Regions from separate parts of the Bacillus sp. SORGH_AS_0510 genome, predicted to be linked through region 1. Evidence: riboswitches for the same ligand, from Rfam matches in the RefSeq annotation. Region 1 holds a riboswitch; each other region holds the start of a gene.
The links. Region 1 has a riboswitch for S-adenosylmethionine ahead of QE429_RS06740 (O-acetylhomoserine aminocarboxypropyltransferase/cysteine synthase family protein). Riboswitches for the same ligand answer to the same signal wherever they lie in the genome.
Positions count from the first base shown of each region.

Region 2: linked by a shared signal. The riboswitch ahead of QE429_RS21860 (sugar ABC transporter substrate-binding protein) and the one ahead of QE429_RS06740 (O-acetylhomoserine aminocarboxypropyltransferase/cysteine synthase family protein) in region 1 are both predicted to bind S-adenosylmethionine.
Region 3: linked by a shared signal. The riboswitch ahead of mtnW (2,3-diketo-5-methylthiopentyl-1-phosphate enolase) and the one ahead of QE429_RS06740 (O-acetylhomoserine aminocarboxypropyltransferase/cysteine synthase family protein) in region 1 are both predicted to bind S-adenosylmethionine.
Region 4: linked by a shared signal. The riboswitch ahead of metK (methionine adenosyltransferase) and the one ahead of QE429_RS06740 (O-acetylhomoserine aminocarboxypropyltransferase/cysteine synthase family protein) in region 1 are both predicted to bind S-adenosylmethionine.

Region 1 covers NZ_JAUTAU010000001.1:1,337,081-1,342,501, reverse strand. Annotated here, with positions in the region: gene QE429_RS06745 (methionine ABC transporter ATP-binding protein) at 1-371, opposite strand, end outside; SAM riboswitch class I at 536-643, opposite strand; gene QE429_RS06740 (O-acetylhomoserine aminocarboxypropyltransferase/cysteine synthase family protein) at 777-2,093, opposite strand; SAM riboswitch class I at 2,160-2,260, opposite strand; gene QE429_RS06735 (hypothetical protein) at 2,340-2,693, opposite strand; gene QE429_RS06730 (nuclease-related domain-containing protein) at 2,920-3,825, shown strand; gene QE429_RS06725 (thioredoxin family protein) at 5,389-5,421, opposite strand, start outside.
Region 2 covers NZ_JAUTAU010000001.1:4,294,566-4,299,986, reverse strand. Annotated here, with positions in the region: gene QE429_RS21880 (formate/nitrite transporter family protein) at 1-99, opposite strand, end outside; gene yfkAB (radical SAM/CxCxxxxC motif protein YfkAB) at 330-1,451, shown strand; gene QE429_RS21870 (cold-shock protein) at 1,636-1,836, shown strand; gene QE429_RS21865 (MFS transporter) at 2,210-3,424, opposite strand; SAM riboswitch class I at 3,636-3,743, shown strand; gene QE429_RS21860 (sugar ABC transporter substrate-binding protein) at 3,872-4,984, shown strand; gene QE429_RS21855 (sugar ABC transporter ATP-binding protein) at 5,059-5,421, shown strand, end outside.
Region 3 covers NZ_JAUTAU010000001.1:3,699,635-3,705,055, reverse strand. Annotated here, with positions in the region: gene QE429_RS18915 (carbon-nitrogen family hydrolase) at 1-744, opposite strand, end outside; gene QE429_RS18910 (pyridoxal phosphate-dependent aminotransferase) at 865-2,043, shown strand; SAM riboswitch class I at 2,122-2,229, shown strand; gene mtnW (2,3-diketo-5-methylthiopentyl-1-phosphate enolase) at 2,306-3,517, shown strand; partial or broken gene QE429_RS18900 (2-hydroxy-3-keto-5-methylthiopentenyl-1-phosphate phosphatase) at 3,518-4,190, shown strand; partial or broken gene QE429_RS18895 (methylthioribulose 1-phosphate dehydratase) at 4,184-4,814, shown strand; gene QE429_RS18890 (1,2-dihydroxy-3-keto-5-methylthiopentene dioxygenase) at 5,032-5,421, shown strand, end outside.
Region 4 covers NZ_JAUTAU010000001.1:1,518,836-1,524,256, reverse strand. Annotated here, with positions in the region: gene asnB (asparagine synthase (glutamine-hydrolyzing)) at 1-373, opposite strand, end outside; gene metK (methionine adenosyltransferase) at 634-1,836, opposite strand; SAM riboswitch class I at 2,113-2,258, opposite strand; gene pckA (phosphoenolpyruvate carboxykinase (ATP)) at 2,444-4,030, shown strand; gene QE429_RS07740 (hypothetical protein) at 4,046-5,008, opposite strand; gene QE429_RS07735 (RNA polymerase sigma factor) at 4,989-5,421, opposite strand, start outside.

The DNA.
Region 1 (5,421 bases):
AGCTCATTGACTCTTTTCTGTCTCTCTGCACCCTTGATCCCTGCAATTTCAAGAGGAAAGGCAATATTTTCACTTACTGTTCTTGACCACAATAGGTTGAAGTGTTGGAAGATCATGCTGATCTCCTGGCGTGCCTTACGCAGCTCACTACCCTTTATTTTTGAAATCACTCGACCTGCTACAGTGACAGTCCCATCCGTTGGGATCTCTAAGCCATTTAGCATCCGAATTAACGTACTTTTTCCTGCACCGCTATATCCGATGATTCCGAAAATTTCCCCTTCTTGTATTTCTAAATTTACTTCATCGACCGCTTTTAGCTGACCCTGTTTAGAAGGGAAAATCTTACGGACATTATTTATTGAAATCACTTGTAATCACCCGCTTTTTATCCTATTTATCTAAAATTCAGAAAGAATATCATATGACTAGTTGTTTATATATAGAGTTTGACTGTTTAGATGAAAAGATTCTATTTTAGGAAAATAAAAAGCCTTCCTGCACAGGCAGAAAGGCATTAGTAAAATAGACCTTTCTCCCATCTCCCAAAGCAATCGCTTTGTGTGAATTGGCACCATTTCAATGTAACATTGACGGTTGCCGGGCTTCATCGGGCACATCCCTCCACCTCTCTTGATAAGAGCTTACAGCATCTATATTCAATTAACAGATTAGTCAAATTAAGTAATCTTTTAACACGAAAGCTATCGTATCATGGATAAAAAGGGGTGTCAATAAAAATATCTTTACATTTTCTATTTTTTCATCTGGAAAATTTAAGCATTGGCTTTCGCTGATACCAGACCTGTTGCTGTTTCAATAGCTGATTCAAGATCGTCAATTAAGTCCTCGACATTCTCAATCCCGATTGAAAGACGGATTAAATCCTCTGAAACACCAGCCGCCCTGAGTCCTTCCGCATCTAATTGTTGATGCGTTGTACTTGCCGGATGAATGATTAAGCTTTTTGCGTCACCCACATTAGCTACATGGGCCCACAGGGAAAGGGAATCAATCAGCTTTGCCCCTGCTTCTTTTCCACCTTTTATGCCAAAAACAACCATGGAACCTGCACCTTTTGGTAAGTATTTTTTCGCTAATTCATAATCAGGATGTGATGGATGCCCAGGATAGGATACCCAATCTACTGCAGGGTGGTTTAATAAATATTCGACAATGGTTTTTGAATTAGCTACATGCTCCTTCATTCGGACATGTAGTGTCTCTAATCCCAACGTAAATTGGAAGGAGTTTTGCGGGCTTAAAGCCGGACCTAGGTCACGTAATAACTGTACACGCGCCTTTACGATATAGGCTAGGGCACCTAATGCCTCTGCATAGACAAGATCATGGTAGCTTGCATCAGGAGTTGTAAAGCCAGGAAATCTGGAAGAATTCCAATCGAATTTCCCTCCATCAACAATGATACCTCCTGTTGTTGTACCATTTCCTAACAACCACTTGGTTGCTGAGTGAACCACAATGTCAGCCCCAAACTCAATTGGTCTGCATAAATACGGCGTAGCAAAGGTGTTATCAATAATTAGAGGTACCCCCGCCTCATGAGCAATCTCTGCTACCTTTTCAATATCCAGGACACGCAAGCTTGGATTCCCAATTGTTTCTGCAAAAACAGCCTTTGTTTTCGGGGTGATTGCTGCACGGAAGTTTTCAGGATTTTCTGCATCAACAAAGTTCACCTTAATGCCGTATTTTGGAAGGGTTACTGCAAACAAATTATAGGTTCCACCGTAAAGGTTGGAAGCAGCTACAATTTCATCTCCCGCTTCAGCCACGTTGAGGATTGCAAGTGTAATAGCAGCCATGCCGCTTGCCACAGCCAATGATCCTACTCCGCCTTCAAGAAGTGCTACTCTTTCTTCGAATACGGTAGTCGTTGGATTGTGGATTCGAGTATATATGTAGCCTGGTTCTGCTAAGCTAAAAAGATTAGCCGCATGTTCAGTATTTTTAAATTGATAGGCATTGTTTTGATAGATAGGAACGGCACGAGCACCTGTTACTGGATCTGGAGCCAATCCTCCATGAACACTTAATGTTTCAAAGCGATACTTTTTTTGACTTTCTCCCATTTACCTGCTCCTCCTTTAAACAATAATAAACAAAAACCCCCGCTTCATAAGAAGAGGGGGTCTCTCTTCTTATCTTTCAGAGCTTTATGCTCTGCTGGATTTAGCACCGTGAATAAACCGGTTGCCGGGCTTCAAAGGGCCAGTCCCTCCGCCACTCTTGATAAGAATGTTTATGTGATTGTTTTAATTGATAGAATATTTAAATAATACAATACAGGATGTCAGAAAGACCGTCAATACTTTTATTCAAATAATTTTCGCAAAATCTTCCTGTGCTTTTGTTAAATAAAAAAGAGACTCAAGTAATAAGGTAATTCTTAACGGTGCATCTACTTTTATTTCCTCTTTTTGTTCAAGTACTCGCAGCCTTGTCGCACCTTCAACTAGTTGTTTCATTGATAAATCGCTGCCTCTAATTTCATAGCCCACTTGATGCTCAGATGGATTTTGGAGAATAAATACTGCTCCATTTTTTATTACTAGCTGGACTAGTTGCTGGTCGCAACGAAGATTTATATGGACATCTGCCTGACGAATTAAAGGATACACATGCTCCTGTTGTTGCATTTTCACTAGAAATTTTTGAATTTCCTCAATCATTTTTACCACTCCGGTCTATACTCTTATACCTAAACTATTCAGCAATAGGAGCGGAATTCCTTTTATAATCGCTCGACAATATATGGGCTACGGGTAAAATTTCCTGAGAAATATGTCGGATGCTTGGGGTTTATGAAATGTCGGTATTTGGTCACAGTTTTTTGTAGTGTTTGTCAATTAAACTTAGGATAATGGCACGGTTAATTTTTTTGAGGATGTGGACTATGTGGCTTATAAAGAGCGGTGCGAATCAGTGGAATTAAAAATATTAAAATTGCTTTCCCAACGAATGACTTTAACAGATAAATACAAAAAATCATATCACAACCTCGAAAAGGGGTATGAGGGCGAGGTGGCATTTGATATATTGACTGCAATGTTGAAATGTAAAAGTTTAATACTTAACGATTTATTTTTAGAAACCAGTGGTACTAAATTCCAAATAGATTCTATTATAGTTACTCAAGAACCAATCTATCTTTTCGAAGTAAAGAATTATGAAGGTGATTATTATTATGAATCCGGTAGATTCTACACCATCTATAAAAAGGAAATTACAAACGCTTTACTGCAAATAGAGAGAAGTGAATCCTTACTTCGGCAGCTGCTCCAATCTCTTGGCTATCGAAACCCTATTAAGGCGTATGTAGTTTTTATTAACCCCGAGTTTTATTTATATCAAGCTCCTCTTGACGAACCTATTATTTACCCAAATCAGCTTAATCAATTTATGAAAAAATTGAACAATCATCCTTCGACATTAACAGCCCATCACAAAAGGTTAGCTGACCAATTAGTTTCTATGCACCGAACTGATTTTAACAAGGACAAGATTCCCCCTTATGATTGGCATTCTGTTAAGAAAGGAATAAATTGTTGTTTATGCCATTCCTTTAACGTTACTGTTTTAGGCAAAAAATTAGTTTGTGGTGTTTGCGGTTATACAGAAGGTCTTGACAGCTCTATATTGAGGGGAGTAAATGAATTTAGTTTACTTTTTCCAAATGAAAAAATAACAACCAATGTGATTCATGACTGGTTTCAAGTGCTGGATTCAAAGAAGACTTTTTTAAGGGTTTTAAAGAAGAACTGTGATGCTCTTGGAAAGAAAGAATTTATTTTTATTAAATAGAATTAGTTTTTCCACGGAACTAATAATAGAAAAGGGTATGCTGATATTACTCGGGTTATGATTTTTCCTCTTTTTCGGGAACTACGGGATTTGTGCACCTTTCACATTTCCCATACTCGCTCTTTTTTGGAGGCTACGGGATTTGTGAACCTTTCACATTTCCCATACTCGCTCTTTTTCGGAGTCTACGGGATTTGTGCACCTTTCACATTTCCCATACTCGCTCTTTTTTGGAGGCTACGGGATTTGTGAACCTTTCACATTTCCCATACTCGCGCTTTTTCCGAGGCTACGGGATTTGTGAACCTTTCACATTTCCCATACTCGCTCTTTTCGAAGGCTACGGGATTTGTGAACCTTTCACATTTCCCATACTCGCTCTTTTTCGGAGTCTACGGGATTTGTGAACCTTTCACATTTCCCATGCTCGCTCTTTTTCGGAGTCTACGGGAATTGTGAACCTTTCACATTTCCCATGCTCGCTCTTTTTCCGAGAATACGGGATTTGTGAACCTTTCACATTTCCCATACTCACTCTTTTTTAGAGGCTACGGGATTTGTGAACCTTTCACATTTCCCATACTCACTCTTTTTCGGAGGCTACGGGATTTGTGAACCTTTCACATTTCCCATACTCGCTCTTTTTTGGAGGCTACGGGATTTGTGAACCTTTCACATTTCCCATACTCGCTCTTTTTTGGAGGCTACGGGATTTGTGAACCTTTCACATTTCCCATACTCGCTCTTTTTTGGAGGCTACGGGATTTGTGAACCTTTCACATTTCCCATACTCACTCTTTTTCGGAGTCTACGGGAATTGTGAACCTTTCACATTTCCCATGCTCGCTCTTTTTCCGAGAATACGGGATTTGTGAACCTTTCACATTTCCCATACTCACTCTTTTTCGGAGTCTACGGGATTTGTGAACCTTTCACATTTCCCATACTCACTCTTTTTCGGAGGCTACGGGATTTGTGAACCTTTCACAATTCCCATACTCACTCTTTTTCGGAGGCTACGGGATTTGTGAGCCTTTCACAATTCCCATACTCACTCTTTTTTAGAGGCTACGGGATTTGTGAGCCCTTCACAATTCCCATACTCACTCTTTTTCGGAGGCTACGGGATTTGTGAGCCTTTCACATTTCCCATACTCGCTCTTTTTCGGAGGCTACGGGATTTGTGAACCTTTCACAATTCCCATACTCGCTCTTTTTCGGAGGCTACGGGATTTGTGAACCTTTCACAATTCCCATACTCACTCTTTTTCGGAGGCTACGGGATTTGTGAACTTTTCACATTTCCCATACTCGCTCTTTTTCGGAGGCTACGGGATTTGTGAGCCTTTCACATTTCCCATACTCGCTCTTTTTCCGAGTCTACGGGATTTGTGAACCTTTCACATTTCCCATACTCACTCTTTTTCGGAGGCTACGGGATTTGTGAACCTTTCACAATTCCGATACTTGCTCATTTGGGCTCTGTGAGGCTATAAAGTCCAACTGTATTCGCTCAAATTTCCAACAAAAGTAAAAAGCAGACACCCCTAGGTATCTGCTTCACTAAATATAACTCTTAATTTTATCCAACAAAAA
Region 2 (5,421 bases), 3.0 Mb from region 1:
AAGCATTGAACGTAAAATATAGCGGAGGATGCTTTGCCGAAAGATTTTCAGTTTTTTTAAGGCTAGCTTTTCGGCTTCATTCAAAGGCTGCATTTCCATATCTACTACCACCATCCACAATTCATTTACTATCCTATTATTTTTCACTAATACCTGAACAAATATGTATTATACGGGAATCCATGCATATGCCAATGGAAATAGAGAAATCGCCATAGAATATACTAATTTTACGTTCAAATGATTTTAACAAATTATTGTTGGCATCTACGTTACGAAATACGCTATAATAATAAAGTTTTTCCTACTACAAAAATGAAGGAGTTCGTATGAAGACACTAAAAAAAATTACCCCTCATTTCGATCCTTGGGAAGCATATTTAGATATTGAGCAATATGGAAAACCCCTGCTTACCAATATAGAATTTACTACTACAACACTTTGCAACATGCGCTGCGAGCATTGTGCTGTAGGCTATACCCTTCAGACAAAGGATCCAACAGCCCTTCCAATTGAGCTTATTTTACAAAGATTAGAGGAAATTCCGCACTTGCGTTCGTTAAGTATTACAGGTGGCGAACCGATGCTTTCTCATTCCTCTGTCAGAGATTATGTCCTACCTATCTTAAAATATGCCCATGAGCGTGGGGTTCGAACGCAGATGAATTCGAACCTAACTTTAGAACTAAATCGATATGAACCAATTATTCCATATTTGGATGTTTTACATATTTCACATAATTGGGGCACTGTAGACGATTTCGTTGAAGGCGGTTTTGCTCGAATGGAGCGTAAACCTGATTATGTGCAGCGAGAAAAATATTTTAAGAGGATCATAGAAAATAGTAGAGAACTCGTAAAAGCAGGAGTCATGGTTTCGGCAGAAACGATGTTGAATAAGAGGACACTTCCACATTTGGAACGTATTCACCGTCAAATTGTAGAAGAAATGCTTTGTCAGAGGCATGAGGTGCACCCAATGTATCCAAGTGACTTTGCTAGCAATCTTGAAACTTTATCTTTGGATGAAATTAGATCAGCCATCCATCACTTGCTGGACATTAGAGATGAGAAGATTTGGATGCTGTTTGGCACATTGCCATTCTATGCATGCAGCAGTAACAAGGAGGATCTGGACCTTTTAAACAGGCTTTATCAGAGTAAAAATGTAACCGTCAGAAATGATCCAGATGGTCGTTCTCGGTTGAATGTGAACATATTTAGCGGTGATATTATTGTAACGGACTTCGGAGATACACCTCCTTTAGGAAATATCCAAACAACCCCACTTGAAGAGGCCTATCAAGCCTGGCAAAACACAGGTATAGCGAAGGAATTAAGCTGTCATTGTCCGGCTGTTTCGTGCTTAGGTCCAAATATCTTGGTTAAGAATAGCTATTATCAGGACCTTGATTTTACCAAGTTGCAAGCCAATATTTCAAAAGATTAAGCTCTGTTTAAAGGACGCTCTTTATTGTCTTCTTGCAAATACGATTGTAAAATGTTATACTAAGTAAGAATTATTTTTGTTCGGTGTAAAGGATAGTATAAGATAAACTTTTCGTCTTGATGATCACTGAGTGCAAGGATAGTACCACAATGTGTGCAAAAGCACACAGCAGGAGGAAACACACATGGAACAAGGTAAAGTAAAATGGTTTAACGCAGAAAAAGGTTTTGGATTCATCGAACGCGAAGGTGGAGACGATGTATTCGTACACTTCTCAGCTATCCAAGGCGAAGGCTTCAAATCTCTTGACGAAGGTCAATCAGTAACATTTGACGTTGAGCAAGGTCAACGTGGACCACAAGCTTCTAACGTTCGTAAAGCTTAATAACAACGTTGAAAAAAACAGGCTCTAATTTAGAGTCTGTTTTTTTTATTTCAAAGGCTGTGTTAAAGAACCGTGTTGATTTATACATCCTGTTGATTGGAGCGGAAGGCACGAAGACTCCTGTGGGGGTATGGTTCAGGGGAGACCCCGCAGACGCTTGCGTCGAGGAGGCTCGCCGAAACACCCACGAACCGCTCGTGCCTAGAGCGGCCATTTTAAAAAAAGGACATAACAAAAACCCCACTCATGAAATGAGTAGGGCACACAAATGAAACAGTAATTCAAATGGTAGAATTATTGTATCATATATTTTGGGAATAACCTAATTTATTTCGATAAAGATTTTGGTAACTTTTGTATATTGAATAAGTAATTAAGCTGTATGTTTAACAAGCTTAGGATGACGCAGCACTGATACGAGCAAAATTAGACCACTAACTATTAATAAGGCACTCGTGCTGATAAAGACAGCAGAAAATCCGAAGTAGCCTGAGAGGAAGCCACCTAGCATCGGTCCAATGATATTGCCGAGGAATCGTAAACTATTATTATAGCCAAGGACTTCCCCTTGCATAGTAATTGGGGCTTCTTGACGGATATAGGCGATACGGACAGGAATGATGCCGCCAATGGTCACACCTAAGGCAATCCTGATAATGACCAGCTGCCAAAGGCTTGTCACAATCGCTCCTGGTAAGTAGACAATTCCTGCCAAAAATAAAAGGATGACTAATATTTTGATATACCCATATTTATCGGCAATTTTTCCCCAGTTTCGCGACATCAATAAATTACCAAGACCCGCAGCTGAAAAAGCAATTCCGGAATAAAAGGCGACATTATCTGGTCCATGCAAGTCACTCACAAACAATGACAAGATAGGTTGAATGCTGAAATGGGCGATTTGAACAAGTGCAGAGATAAGGAGTACCGTTAATAAAACCGGATTTCGTAGGATATGTTTAATGACCTCTTTACTGGAATAATGAGATTTGGCCCCCTTTGGTGGTTCTACCAGAAATTCTTTTGTTGCGATTACAAGCATTGCAGATACAAATATGGAAATAGATGTCCATTTAAAAGTGGTCGCATAGCCGAGTGTATCGGCTAAAATTCCTCCGAGCATAGGTCCTAACAACGAACCTGTAATACTTCCCGTTTGTAGTGTACCTAGGACGCGGCCGGCACTCTCTTTTGGTGTTTGAGTAGAGATGAATGCCTGTGACATCGGAATAAACCCTGAGAAAAAGCCCATGAAAAACCGAAGCACAAGCAACTGCCAGACAGAATGAACAAACCCTATTAAGAAGATGGAAAAGGCCATCCCTAATCCAGATATGATTAGAATTTTTTTTCGTCCATACCGATCACCAATCTTTCCCCAAACAGGTGAAAAGAGAAAGGCTGAAACGAATGTTATTCCAAAAGTAATGCCTGACCAGTGCTGGACATATTTTTCTGAAAAGTCCCCAAATGTCTCTATGTAAAGCGAAATAAACGGCATGACCATCGTCATACTTCCTGCTACAAAGAAGTTGGCAAACCACATAATCAGTAAATTACGCTTTGCACTTTCCTGCTTATTCATGGATGGTAACACTTCTTTCTTTAGTTTATTTCGTTTCCCTAAATATAATCATACCGAAATTTCTTAGGAGAATAAAGGAATAACTTTTAGTAGTATCTCCTTAATAAAATAAGAAGAAAGTTATTACTTTATTAAAAATATTAAAAATACTATTGACAACTTGTTAATGTGAGTTTAAATTTAGTTTAATACTTTAAATCAACAATACGTTCTCTTATCAAGAGTGGCAGAGGGACTGGCCCGATGACGCCCAGCAACCGTTCCGACATGGAATTGGTGCTAAATCCTGCAAAACATTTATTGTTTTGAGAGATAAGAGAGGAGTAGTCCTTAATTTGCGATGAAACCTCTCTTTTCTGGAGAGGTTTTTTATTTTACCTAAAAGAAAACTTCTCCGATGGGAATAATTTAGTTTGGTAAGGAAAACAAAAAGGGGGAGCTTTTATCATGAAAAAAAATCTATTTAAAAGTGTGCTTGTATCTACATTAGCTGCAAGCCTATTGCTCACAGGCTGTGCATCTGGGGGAGAAGCGAAGAAAGCAAGTGGAAATAAAAATGTTTCCCTTGAAGGAGTACCAGAGGTCTTTACTAAAGGTGATCAATTAAAGATTAAAGTCATCCGTAAAATTGGCGGTGACGATCATACAGCTCAATTCTTAGCAGGAGCTAAAGAAGAGGGAGAAGCATTAGGTTTAAAAGTAGATGTATTTACAGCTAACGGTGATACAGCAAAATTCCATGATGCCATTAATCAAGCTTTAGATCAGGATTATGATGGTTTCGTGATTTCTCATGGTGACGATGATGCGACAGTGAACGACGTGAAGAAAATTGTTGAAAAAGGAAAAAGCGTAGTTGCGTTTGACTCCAATCCAAAGTTGGCTGAAGTTGAAGGTGTAACACTTACATCTCAAGATGATGAAGCATTAGCAACATTAGCATTAGATCAGCTTGTGAAGGAAACAAAGGGGAAAGCCAATATTGCATACCTTTGGGTAGACGGTTTCCCGCCAATGGTAAGACGTAATAAAGTGTACCAAGATGTCTTGTCTAAAAACCCAGGTATTAAAGAAGTTGAACGCTTTGGAGTTGCCGCTGCAGATACAAGTGTGCAAACACAAAACGCAGTTGCCGCTATGTTAAATAAATATCCAAAAGGAAAACTGGATGCCATTTTTGCTACTTGGGATGCTTTTGCTATCGGAGCTGCACGTGCACTAAAAGAAGCGGGTCGGGAAGAAGTAAAAATTTATGGTATCGATGTTTCGAATGCGGACCTACAAGAGATTCAAAGAAAAGGTAGTGCATGGAAATATACAGCTGCAGTTGATCCGAAGCTTATTGGTGCAGTTGATATGAGATTGCTTGCTAAAAAGCTAGCAGGTGAAGAAACACCGAAAACATATGATTTAGAAGCATCACTAGTTTCACAAGAAAATCTTCAAAAGTCTAAGGATCCTGTGAACATGGTCAATCTATCAAACATCATTTCTGGTTGGGGTAAGTCAGATGCATTTGAAGAAGATTGGATGAAGACGTTAAAGAAGCATTATAAATAATAACTTTTTTATTATAAGCACTCTCTTTATCAATTGATTAAGAGAGTGTTTGCTTGATAGAGGGGATGATACTCATGCGTTCGACATTGGAAATGAAAAATATAACGATAGAATTTCCAGGCGTGAAGGCTTTAAATCAGGTTCATTTTACAACAGAAACAGGAAAGATTCAGGCATTGATTGGAGCTAATGGTGCAGGAAAATCGACTCTTATGAAGGTTCTCTCTGGAGCTTATGATCACTATAGTGGTGAGATTATTCTAAATGGAGAAACCTTGAACATTCGATCTCCAAAGGATGCACAGGACGCAGGCATTCAAATTGTATATCAAGAAGTCGATACAGCACTGATTCCGAATTTAACCGTTGCCGAGAATATTATGTTGATGGACACGGTTCACCGAATGGGGAAAAAACAGTGGATGAACTGGAGCGCT
Region 3 (5,421 bases), 2.4 Mb from region 1:
TTGGCTGCGAATATCTTTGACAAGGTCCATATTTAATTCTGCAGATAGAATTTCTTCTGCCTCTCCAGCTTCAGCGATGACCTCACCCCAAGGATCAATTATCATACTGTGCCCGGCAAATTTGTTATTAGGATCGCTTCCAGAACGATTACATGCAATTACATAGCATTGATTTTCAATGGCACGAGAAATTAGCAAGGCTCTCCAGTGAGTTAGGCGAGGTTTGGGCCATTCCGCAACAACAAATAGCGCCTCAGCCCCCTCTGAACTATGAGCTCGGATCCATTCTGGAAAACGAATGTCATAACAAATAACCCCAGCAAACGACTGATTGTCTAATTGGAATAAGCCTTTTTCTGTACCTGCCTCTAAGTAAAGGTGCTCATCCATGAGCTTGAATAAATGCAATTTACTATATTGGTGGATCAATTGGCCTTCTTTGTTAATGATGATCAAAGTGTTTTTTACTCCGTTTTCATTATGGTTTGCAACGGATCCTCCCACGAAATGAACTTGATACTTTTTAGCTGACTCCTGTAGAAATTGTATCGTTTGTTTCGCTTGCTTATCTGCAATTTCATCAAGTCGTGTTAAGTCATATCCGGTAGTCCAAAGTTCAGGTAAGACGAGAATGTCAGGTTTGGTTTCCATTGCCATTTCGATTAGTCTTTCTGCGGCAAGATAGTTTTCAGTTGGATTACCAAAGGCGATATCCATTTGTATACAAGAAATATTTAATTTCAAGGAATTTTCCCTCCGGTTCGAAATATCAGAATTTTTTCTTTACAAGCTGTTATAAAAGTTATATCATTTGTGACTAGAATTTCAACAAAAATTTGTAAAGAGTTAGCAGGTGAGAGAGTAATGAAACAATTTCCACCATCAGAGCTTTTAAATAGTCTGCCAAAACAATTTTTTGCAGGCCTTGTAAAGAAGGTTGGTGAGTATATTGCCGAAGGGCATGACGTTATAAATTTAGGACAAGGAAACCCTGATCAGCCAACACCGGAACATATCGTGTCCAAATTACAGGAGGCGGCAGCTAACCCGATCAATCATAAATATTCTCCGTTTCAGGGGCATAGATATTTAAAGCAGGCTGCAGCTGATTTTTACTTTAGAGAGTATGGCGTAACGATCAATCCTGATAAGGAAGTGGCTATCCTTTTTGGGGGCAAAGCAGGACTTGTGGAGATTCCTCAATGTTTGTTAAATCCGGGTGATACCATTCTTGTACCCGATCCTGGCTATCCGGATTATTGGTCGGGGGTTGCACTGGCAAAAGCAGACATGGTTACAATGCCATTGAGGGAGAAAAATGCATTTTTACCTGACTACAACGAACTTTCTTCCGATACGTTATCAAAAGCAAAGGTCATGTTTCTGAATTACCCTAATAATCCTACTGGTGCTGTTGCCACTGAAGAATTTTTCATAGAAACAGTGAAACTAGCAAACGATCACAATATTTGTGTTGTTCATGATTTTGCTTACGGTGCCATCGGTTTCGACGGTCATAGACCAATCAGTTTCCTAGAAACCGAAGGGGCAAAAGAAGTAGGAATCGAGATCTACACACTATCTAAAACCTATAATATGGCGGGCTGGCGTGTTGGTTTTGCTGTGGGGAATGAGAGTGTGATTTCAGCGATTGAACTTCTTCAGGATCATCTTTATGTAAGTATATTTGGAGCTGTTCAGGAAGCAGCAGCTACTGCCTTAACTGGGTCTCAAGATTGTGTAAAAGAATTAAACGAACTGTATGAACGCAGAAAAGGTGTGTTAATTAACGGTCTACGTTCGATTGGGTGGGATGTGAAAGCGCCTAACGGGTCTTTTTTTGCATGGCTTAAGGTACCAGACGGGTACACATCCGCACAATTTGCTGAAATCCTGCTTGACCAAGCACACATTATGGTTGCACCTGGTATTGGTTTTGGTGAATTCGGTGAGGGCTTTGTTCGTGTAGGGTTATTATCATCCGAAGATCGGTTGGCTGAAGCTGTCAGAAGAATTAGTTGTTTAGAAATGTTCAAAAAATAGGTTGACAAATGTTTTTTTTCTTGCGATAATCCAAAATAAAGTTTTACAACTTAAAAATGTGAATAATTACGAATCGTTTTCTTATCAAGAGCAGGTGGAGGGAAAAGCCCTATGAAGCCCGGCAACCGACTTAACTAAAGTTAAGCACGGTGCTAATTCTTGCAGCAACTGGCTGAAAGATGAGAAGATGTTAGTTTCTTGATGCTAACCTCTTCTTTTCGAAGAGGTTTTTTATGTTTTTTTTGAAGGGAAGTTGAAAAGAATGACTGAAATTATTGCTACATATCTTGTACATGATGAAAATAATCCTGAAAAAAAAGCCGAGGAAATAGCCCTTGGATTAACCGTTGGTTCTTGGACCAACCTTCCTGAACTCGAACAAAACCAACTGCGTAAGCATAAGGGCAGAGTCGTTTCCATTGAGGGGAAAGATTGGGAAAAAGAGGGTCAGGCGATTATACGAATTGCTTATCCAACCCTAAATTTCTCTAATGATTTACCAGCGATTCTAACCACTGTTTTCGGAAAATTATCACTAGATGGAAAAATAAAATTACTAGATTTACAGTTTGATGATGTCTTAAAAAGTCATTTCCCTGGTCCTAGATTCGGTATCGAAGGGATTCGAGAAAAAATAAACGTTTATGATAGACCACTAGTTATGAGCATTTTTAAAGGAGTGCTTGGTAAGGATATTCACTTTTTAGCAGAGCAGTTAAAGCAACAAGCTCTAGGTGGAGTGGATTTAGTCAAGGACGATGAAATCCTATTTGAAAACGCGCTTACTCCTTTTGAGCAAAGAATAACAGCGGGGAAACAAGTCTTAAGAGAGGTCCATGAAGAAACCGGGCACAGAACCCTATATGCAGTAAACCTAACAGGAAGAACATCACAATTGAAGAATAAGGCAAAAAAGGCCGCTGAACTTGGTGCCGATTTATTATTATTTAATGTGTTCTCTTATGGATTGGATGTTCTACAAGAGTTGAGAGAGGACAATGAAATTGGGTTGCCGTTAATGGCTCATCCTGCTGTTAGCGGGGCATTGACCTCTTCGCCGGAATTTGGCCTTTCCCATTCCTTGCTTCTCGGGAAGTTGCTTCGTTATGCAGGTGCTGATTTATCCCTTTTCCCATCACCATACGGAACGGTTGCGCTAGAGAAAACTGCGGCCCTTTCAATTGCAAGTGAATTGACAATAGAGGATGTTTTTAAAAAGGCATTTCCAGTACCATCAGCAGGAATTCATCCTGGATTGGTTTCCTTGTTAATCCGTGATTTTGGTATTGACTCAGTGATAAATGCAGGTGGCGGCGTTCATGGTCATCCAGATGGTGCTCGTGGGGGAGGTCTTGCCTTCCGCCAAGCTGTTGATGCAAATCTGCGAGGATTGACATTAGCAGAAGGGGCTAAACAGTATGATGAACTAAAAACTGCGCTAAAGCTATGGGGAAATGCTGAGGTGACGGTATAGATGGCAAAGCCGGTTATTTATTGTGATTTTGACGGGACTGTTACTGAAAGTGATAACATCATTGCCATAATGAAAAAATTTGCTCCTCCCGAATGGGTGGAAATTAAGGATTTAATTCTATCGCGACAGATTTCCATTAATGAGGGTGTAGGGAAATTATTTTCCTTATTACCTAGTGATAAGAAGAAAGAGATAACGGAGTTCGCAATCGAAAATGCAAAAATTAGACCTGGTTTCAAGGAGTTTGTAGCTTTTGTGCGTGAAAAAGGGATTCCACTCTACATTGTAAGTGGCGGGATAGATTTTTTTGTTCATCCAATCTTGGCAGAATACGCCCCATTTGATGGAGTCTATTGTAATCATTCGGATTTTTCAGGAGAAACAATCAAAATTCTCTGGCCGCATGAATGCGATTCCTATTGTAACAATGATTGTGGTTGTTGTAAGCCAAGTATAATGCGTAAACTGAACCATCCAAATGAGAGTTTCAAAATCGTAATTGGCGATTCTGTAACGGATTTAGAGGCGGCTAAACATGCGGACTTTGTTGTTAGCAAGGGATTTGCTTCAGGAAAAATGTATGGAATGGGGTATTAACCATCAAGGGTTTCATACTTTCTTCGATTGTATCGAGGAAATCAATAAAAGAATTGAGGTGGGTGAACTATGTTAAAGGAAAGATGGGCAGAATTAGCCGATATTAAGGATGAATTGGCAGAGAGAGATTGGTTTATGGGGACAAGTGGAAACCTTGCAATTAAGGTGAGTGATCATCCGCTTCAATTTTTGGTAACAGCAAGCGGAAAGGATAAACGCAAACGGACATCTGAAGACTTTTTACTTGTAGATGAATTTGGTCGTCCTGTAGAAGAGACTCATTTAAAACCGTCGGCAGAGACACTACTTCATGTGGAAATTTATCGTAAAACCAATGCTGGTTGTAGCTTACATGTTCATACGATTGATAATAATGTCATTTCAGAGGTCTATGGTGACCATGGTGAGGTTACCTTTAAAGGCCAAGAATTAATTAAAGCCTTTGATAAATTGGGAAGAAGATGCAGTTTTAAAAATACCGATTATTCGTAATTTCGCACACATTCCTACACTGGCAAATAAATTTTCAGAGCATGTTTCCGAAGATAGCGGAGCCGTATTAATTCGGAATCATGGAATCACAGTCTGGGGTCGGAATGCATTCGAAGCGAAAAAAATACTTGAAGCATCCGAATTTCTATTCCGTTACCAATTACGATTGCTCGAACATAAACCATACCAATTATTTAAAGTAGTCTAAAAGAGAAGGCAAGTTTAAAGTCCTGTGTTGATTTGACACGCCTGTTGATTGGAGCAGAAGGCGCGAAGACTCCTGTGGGAGTATGGTTCAGGGGAGACCCCGCAGGCGCGTTTCTCCGAGGAGGCTCGCCGAAACACCCACGAACCGCTCGCGCCTGATGCGGAAATCAACAGACAAGTTGACAGGAACAAAAATAAAAAAGTGAGGCTGATTTATAATGGCGTATATTACATTTCAACAGAAAGATGATCAAATTCATGAGCAGGAGGCAGTTGCAAGCTTCTTAGAAAGTCAGGAAGTCATTTATGAAAATTGGGATATTAACAAACTCCCTGCATCATTAGTAGAAAAATATCTTTTAAGTGATGAAGAAAAAGAAGAGATTTTAAATTCTTTCGAAGCTGAAATTGCCGACATTTCTGCGAGACGGGGATATAAAGCACAGGATGTGATTTCATTATCAGAAAACACACCTAATCTGGACGTATTACTTACTAATTTTAAAAACGAGCACCATCACACTGATGATGAAGTTCGTTTTATCGTAAGTGGTCATGGTGTTTTTGTCATTCAAGGAAAAGATGGAGAGTTTTTTGAAGTCCATTTA
Region 4 (5,421 bases), 180 kb from region 1:
ACATTCCGCGCAGCTTTTCAACCGCTTTTTCTTTTAAATGACTGTACAGAGCTATAATAACCTCTGTATCTGAGCTAGTTGCAAATGATAGACCTTCTTTTAATAGTTCTTCACGAAGTTCAACATAGTTGTACACTTCACCATTAAAGATAATCCAGTAGCGTTCGTTTTCATACGTTAACGGCTGATGTCCGCTCTCAATATCAATAATACTTAAGCGGCGAAAGCCAAATTGAATATGTTCATCATAATAGAAACCATCATCATCTGGACCACGATGGGTAATGATATCATTCATATTTTTAAATTGTTGTTTTTGTTCGTCGCTATAGTTTTGTGTTTTGTCGTGTACACAACCAATAAAACCACACATTATGTACCTCACCTACTCCAATCTTAATTAAACATCTTTGTAAAAAAACATCTCTCTAATACTACCACTTTTTTATTTAAATAACACTGTGAACTTATAGGTAATTTTCGTACCATCATTTTTCACTTCTTTTGACCTACTTAAACATTTTATTCCAGGAATGCAATAAGGAACAACCTATTAGACGAAAAAATAAAAAAGGGAGTTACAATTAATGCAACTCCCCTATTTAGGGTCATTTCGCCCGGTGGCGAATACTATTAACGATTTGCTGCTTGCTCTTTTAAAGCGTCTGCTTTATCAGTACGTTCCCAAGGAAGATCCACATCTGTACGGCCAAAATGTCCGTAAGCAGCTGTTTGCTTGTAAATTGGGCGGCGAAGGTTCAACATGTTAATGATACCAGCTGGACGTAGATCAAAGTTTTGTTCTACTAATTCAACTAATACATCTTCACTTACTTTACCTGTACCAAATGTATCTACAGAGATAGAAACAGGTCTTGCTACACCGATAGCATAAGCAAGCTGTACTTCACATTTCTCAGCAAGTCCAGCAGCAACGATATTCTTTGCTACGTAACGTGCTGCATACGCTGCAGAACGGTCAACCTTTGTAGGATCCTTACCAGAGAATGCGCCACCGCCGTGACGTGCATAGCCACCGTAAGTATCAACAATGATTTTACGGCCTGTTAAACCAGCATCCCCTTGTGGTCCGCCAATTACGAAACGGCCAGTTGGGTTAATGAAGTATTTTGTATTTTCATCGATAAGTTCTTGTGGAACAACCGGATTGATAACATACTCTTTAAGATTACGTTGGATTTGCTCCAATGTAACCTCTGGGTGGTGTTGAGTGGAGATAACGATTGTATCAATACGAACTGGTTTGTCGTTCTCATCGTACTCAACTGTTACTTGTGTTTTTCCGTCTGGACGAAGGTAAGGAAGAATCTCTTCTTTACGAACTTCTGTTAAACGGCGTGCAAGCTTGTGCGCAAGTGAAATTGGAAGCGGCATAAGCTCCTTTGTTTCATTACATGCGAAACCAAACATTAAACCTTGGTCCCCTGCACCAATTGCTTCAATTTGCTCATCTGACATTTGGCCTTCACGAGCTTCAAGTGCTTGGTCAACACCCATCGCGATGTCTGGAGACTGTTCATCGATAGAAGTTAAAACTGCACATGTTTCGGAGTCAAATCCGTATTTTGCACGATTGTAACCAATGCTTTTAATTGTTTCACGAACAATTTTTGGAATGTCCACGTAAGTTGAAGTTGTGATTTCGCCAGCAACTAAAACTAAACCAGTTGTAACTGAAGTTTCAGCAGCAACACGTGCATTAGCATCTTTTGCTAAAATAGCATCTAAAATGGAATCAGAAATTTGGTCACAGATCTTATCGGGATGACCTTCAGTTACTGATTCAGAAGTGAACAAACGACGTTTTGTTGACATCTGAATTCCTCCTATATAGTGAAATAAGTGAGGTTATCTGTGTGGGTATGTAATGACCTTGCCGTTTAACCTCGGGTTGATACGGAACTCATTCCCTTAGTAGTATGAAATAAATACAGGGTTTTTATTAGTAGAACAATATTTTGCTCAAAACCCTATAGTAAATTCTAACGATGGAATAAAAAGAAGCGATAATGTTGCACGATTTCCTTTTACAAATAAAAAACCTTTCCATCTCTGAGGAAAGGTTGATAGCAAAAGTTTGCGTGCCTTTCACTCTTATCGTTCAAGGCGAAGCCTTGCTTCAGGTTTAGCACCTTTGCCCAAAAATTGCTGATTGTAGTGTACTACGCTCTCACACTTTTCGTTTGCAGGTTGCTGGGTTTCATTGGGCCTGTCCCTCCACCAGCTCGGGATAAGAGAGTATCCGTTCAAGGGTAAATCATAACCTACTCTGTCGAACAATGTCAATGCATTTTTCAAGGAAAATTAATTTAAATCTTCACTATCTATTTTTCATTAATTAGTATAGATTATTCAATTGAATGTGTTATACTTTTTAATATGTTACAACCATTAAAAAATGGATAAAGGAAGGTTGCAGTAAATGAATTCTGTTCATAGTCCTAATGAATTAAAACAACTGTTATCAGAAAGTAATGTCCACGTGCAATTATCAGTTCCCCAGTTAGTAGAAAAGATCTTATGCCGTAATGAAGGTTCTTTAACCTCGACTGGTGCTGTAAGCGTTTCAACTGGTAAATATACAGGCCGCTCACCTCAAGATAAATTCATTGTGATGGAAGAATCCACAAAGGATAAGATTGCTTGGGGTTCGTTGAATCAACCTATATCTGAAGAAGTATTTACGAAACTTTATCAAAAAGTCTTAAATTATTTAAAACAACAAGAAGAAATTTTTGTTTTTAAAGGATTTGCAGGAGCGGATAAAAAATCCCGCTTACCAATCCAGGTAGTGAATGAATTCGCTTGGCACAATCTCTTTGTTCATCAGCTGTTCATTCGACCAACAGAAGATGAATTGCTTTCACATGACCCAGGATTTACGGTGATTTCTGCACCGAATTTCAAGGCAGACCCTAAGGTCGACGGAACTAATTCCGAGACTTTTATCATTATTTCCTTCGAGCGCAGAATTGTTCTTATTGGTGGAACAGAGTACGCAGGAGAAATGAAAAAGTCTATTTTCTCAGTCATGAATTATTTATTACCCGAAAACAATATTTTCTCCATGCACTGCTCAGCGAATGTGGGTATTGAGGGAGATGTTGCTTTATTCTTTGGTCTATCCGGAACTGGTAAAACGACTTTATCCGCTGATCCAAACCGCCGTTTGATTGGTGACGATGAGCACGGTTGGTCCTCTAACGGTGTCTTTAATATCGAGGGAGGCTGCTATGCAAAGTGCATCAACCTTTCTAGGGAAAAAGAACCACAAATTTTTGATGCGATTCGTTTTGGGACGGTGCTTGAAAATGTCACTCTTAACAAAGAATCGAGGGTTCCAGATTACGATGATGGCACGTTAACAGAGAATACCAGGGCAGCATATCCAATCGATGCCATTGATAATATTGCCGTGCCAAGTATTGCGGGTCACCCGAATACGATTGTTTTCTTAACTGCAGACGCGTTTGGGGTCTTGCCTCCGATATCAAAATTAACGAAGGAACAAGCGATGTATCACTTCTTAAGCGGGTATACCTCTAAGCTTGCTGGTACAGAACGTGGTGTTACCTCACCTGAGGCAACATTCTCAACTTGCTTCGGTGCACCATTCTTACCGCTTCCTGCTACTCGTTATGCTGATATGCTGGGTGAAAAAATCCTTGAGCACAATGCAAACGTATTTCTTGTGAATACCGGTTGGACCGGCGGTGAGTATGGCGTAGGCAGCAGAATGAAGCTCTCCTATACAAGAGCAATGGTTCAAGCTGCACTTGAAGGTGAATTGAACCATGTCGAGACAACCAAGGATGAAATCTTTGGATTGAATATTCCACTTCATATTGCCGGGGTTCCTGATGAGGTATTGCAGCCAAGTAAAACTTGGTCCGACCAACAGGCATATGAAAAGAAAGCAAAAGAACTAGCTGCGAAATTCCGAGAAAACTTCAAAAAGTTCACGGATGTTTCTCCTGAAACCGAAGAAAAAGGTGGACCTATTGCTTAATATGAAAAGCCCATATCAATTTGATATGGGCTTTCTTACCTCAATGGCTTCTGATTGTTTGAGGACGGAAATCCGATATTTGCCGCTTTTTTTCAGCTGGAAATCACCTGTATAAAGGGATATCCTCTTCCCATCCGTTCTTGTATACTCTGTTTTATCTTTAAAAGTAAACGTTGTTACTTCCGCTGTTTCTAATTGGAATAACTCTAGCTCCATTTCAGGTGGAAGATTGTCACCCTCTACTTCCATCACAGCATCCTCATAAAGGCCCGCATATAGATCTTCTTGTGAGACCAATAAGGTTGCATTCCCTATTTTGACGTAAGGCTCTTTTACATAGATAGAAAATTCTCCTACCTTCTCATCCCCTGCAAAGAATTCTAGGTTATAAACACCAGGAAGTGTAAATGGTTCAAAGCTCGTCAAGGCATGCGCATCGGAACCATACATCCCACCTGAAATAACAGTTGTCGCAAGGTGCTCTTTTACACCAGTTTTCACATGAACGGCTTCCACTTTTAATGGCTTATTGGCGAAGTCCTTCTCGTAATTGCCCCATAAATAAATCATCATTTTACCAACAGAACGTGTATCCTTGGCAATCCATTCCGTTGGTGCCAACAAACTTACCTTGTTAGGTATGCCAAAATTACTGTCTGCAAAAATAGGATTTCCATTATCATCCTTTAATGCAAACACCGTACCACGCTCAGCTGGCTTAATTGCATCCAATTTTTCTCCTGGTCTAGTTGCACTATTTTCCTGACTACTTGAAAAATATAGTATCGGTGCTATGAGTACTAGAATAAACACAGCCGCCATGGCTGCAACTCTCTGAAAATTAAAGGGTTCACGCGGCTTACTCTTACTCGCTTCACTAAGAGTTTGTAACATCTCTGCTCTTTTCCTCGTGGGTAACTCATGCTTACGAAAGTTAGACATCACTTCAAGTAATTCTTTATCCGATAATTGACTCAAACTGCTCCCCCTCCTTAAGTCGCTCATTTAATTTTTTCACAGCCCGAAAGAAAGTCACATTCACTTTGCTTTCGGTCCATCCGAGAACCTGACCGGCCTCCTTAGAAGTCAACTCGGAAATCCCTCTGAGTAAAATGACATCCCGGTAGTTTGGCTTTAAAGCATTAATCGCTTCATACAAATGGATATACTCCATTTTCTTGACTACTTTCTCCTCTGCCCCCTGTTCTTGAAGCCTGGGTGATTCGACATCAAGGACGAGTTTCAATCTGTTCCAGACAGATTTCTTTCGATAAAAATCTATTGCTGTATTTCGCGCAATGGATATCAACCAAGTTTTGGGGCTGGATTCATTTTTAAAACGGCTTAGAGCTCTTATTGCCCGTAAAAAAGTCTCTTGAACTAAGTCTTCT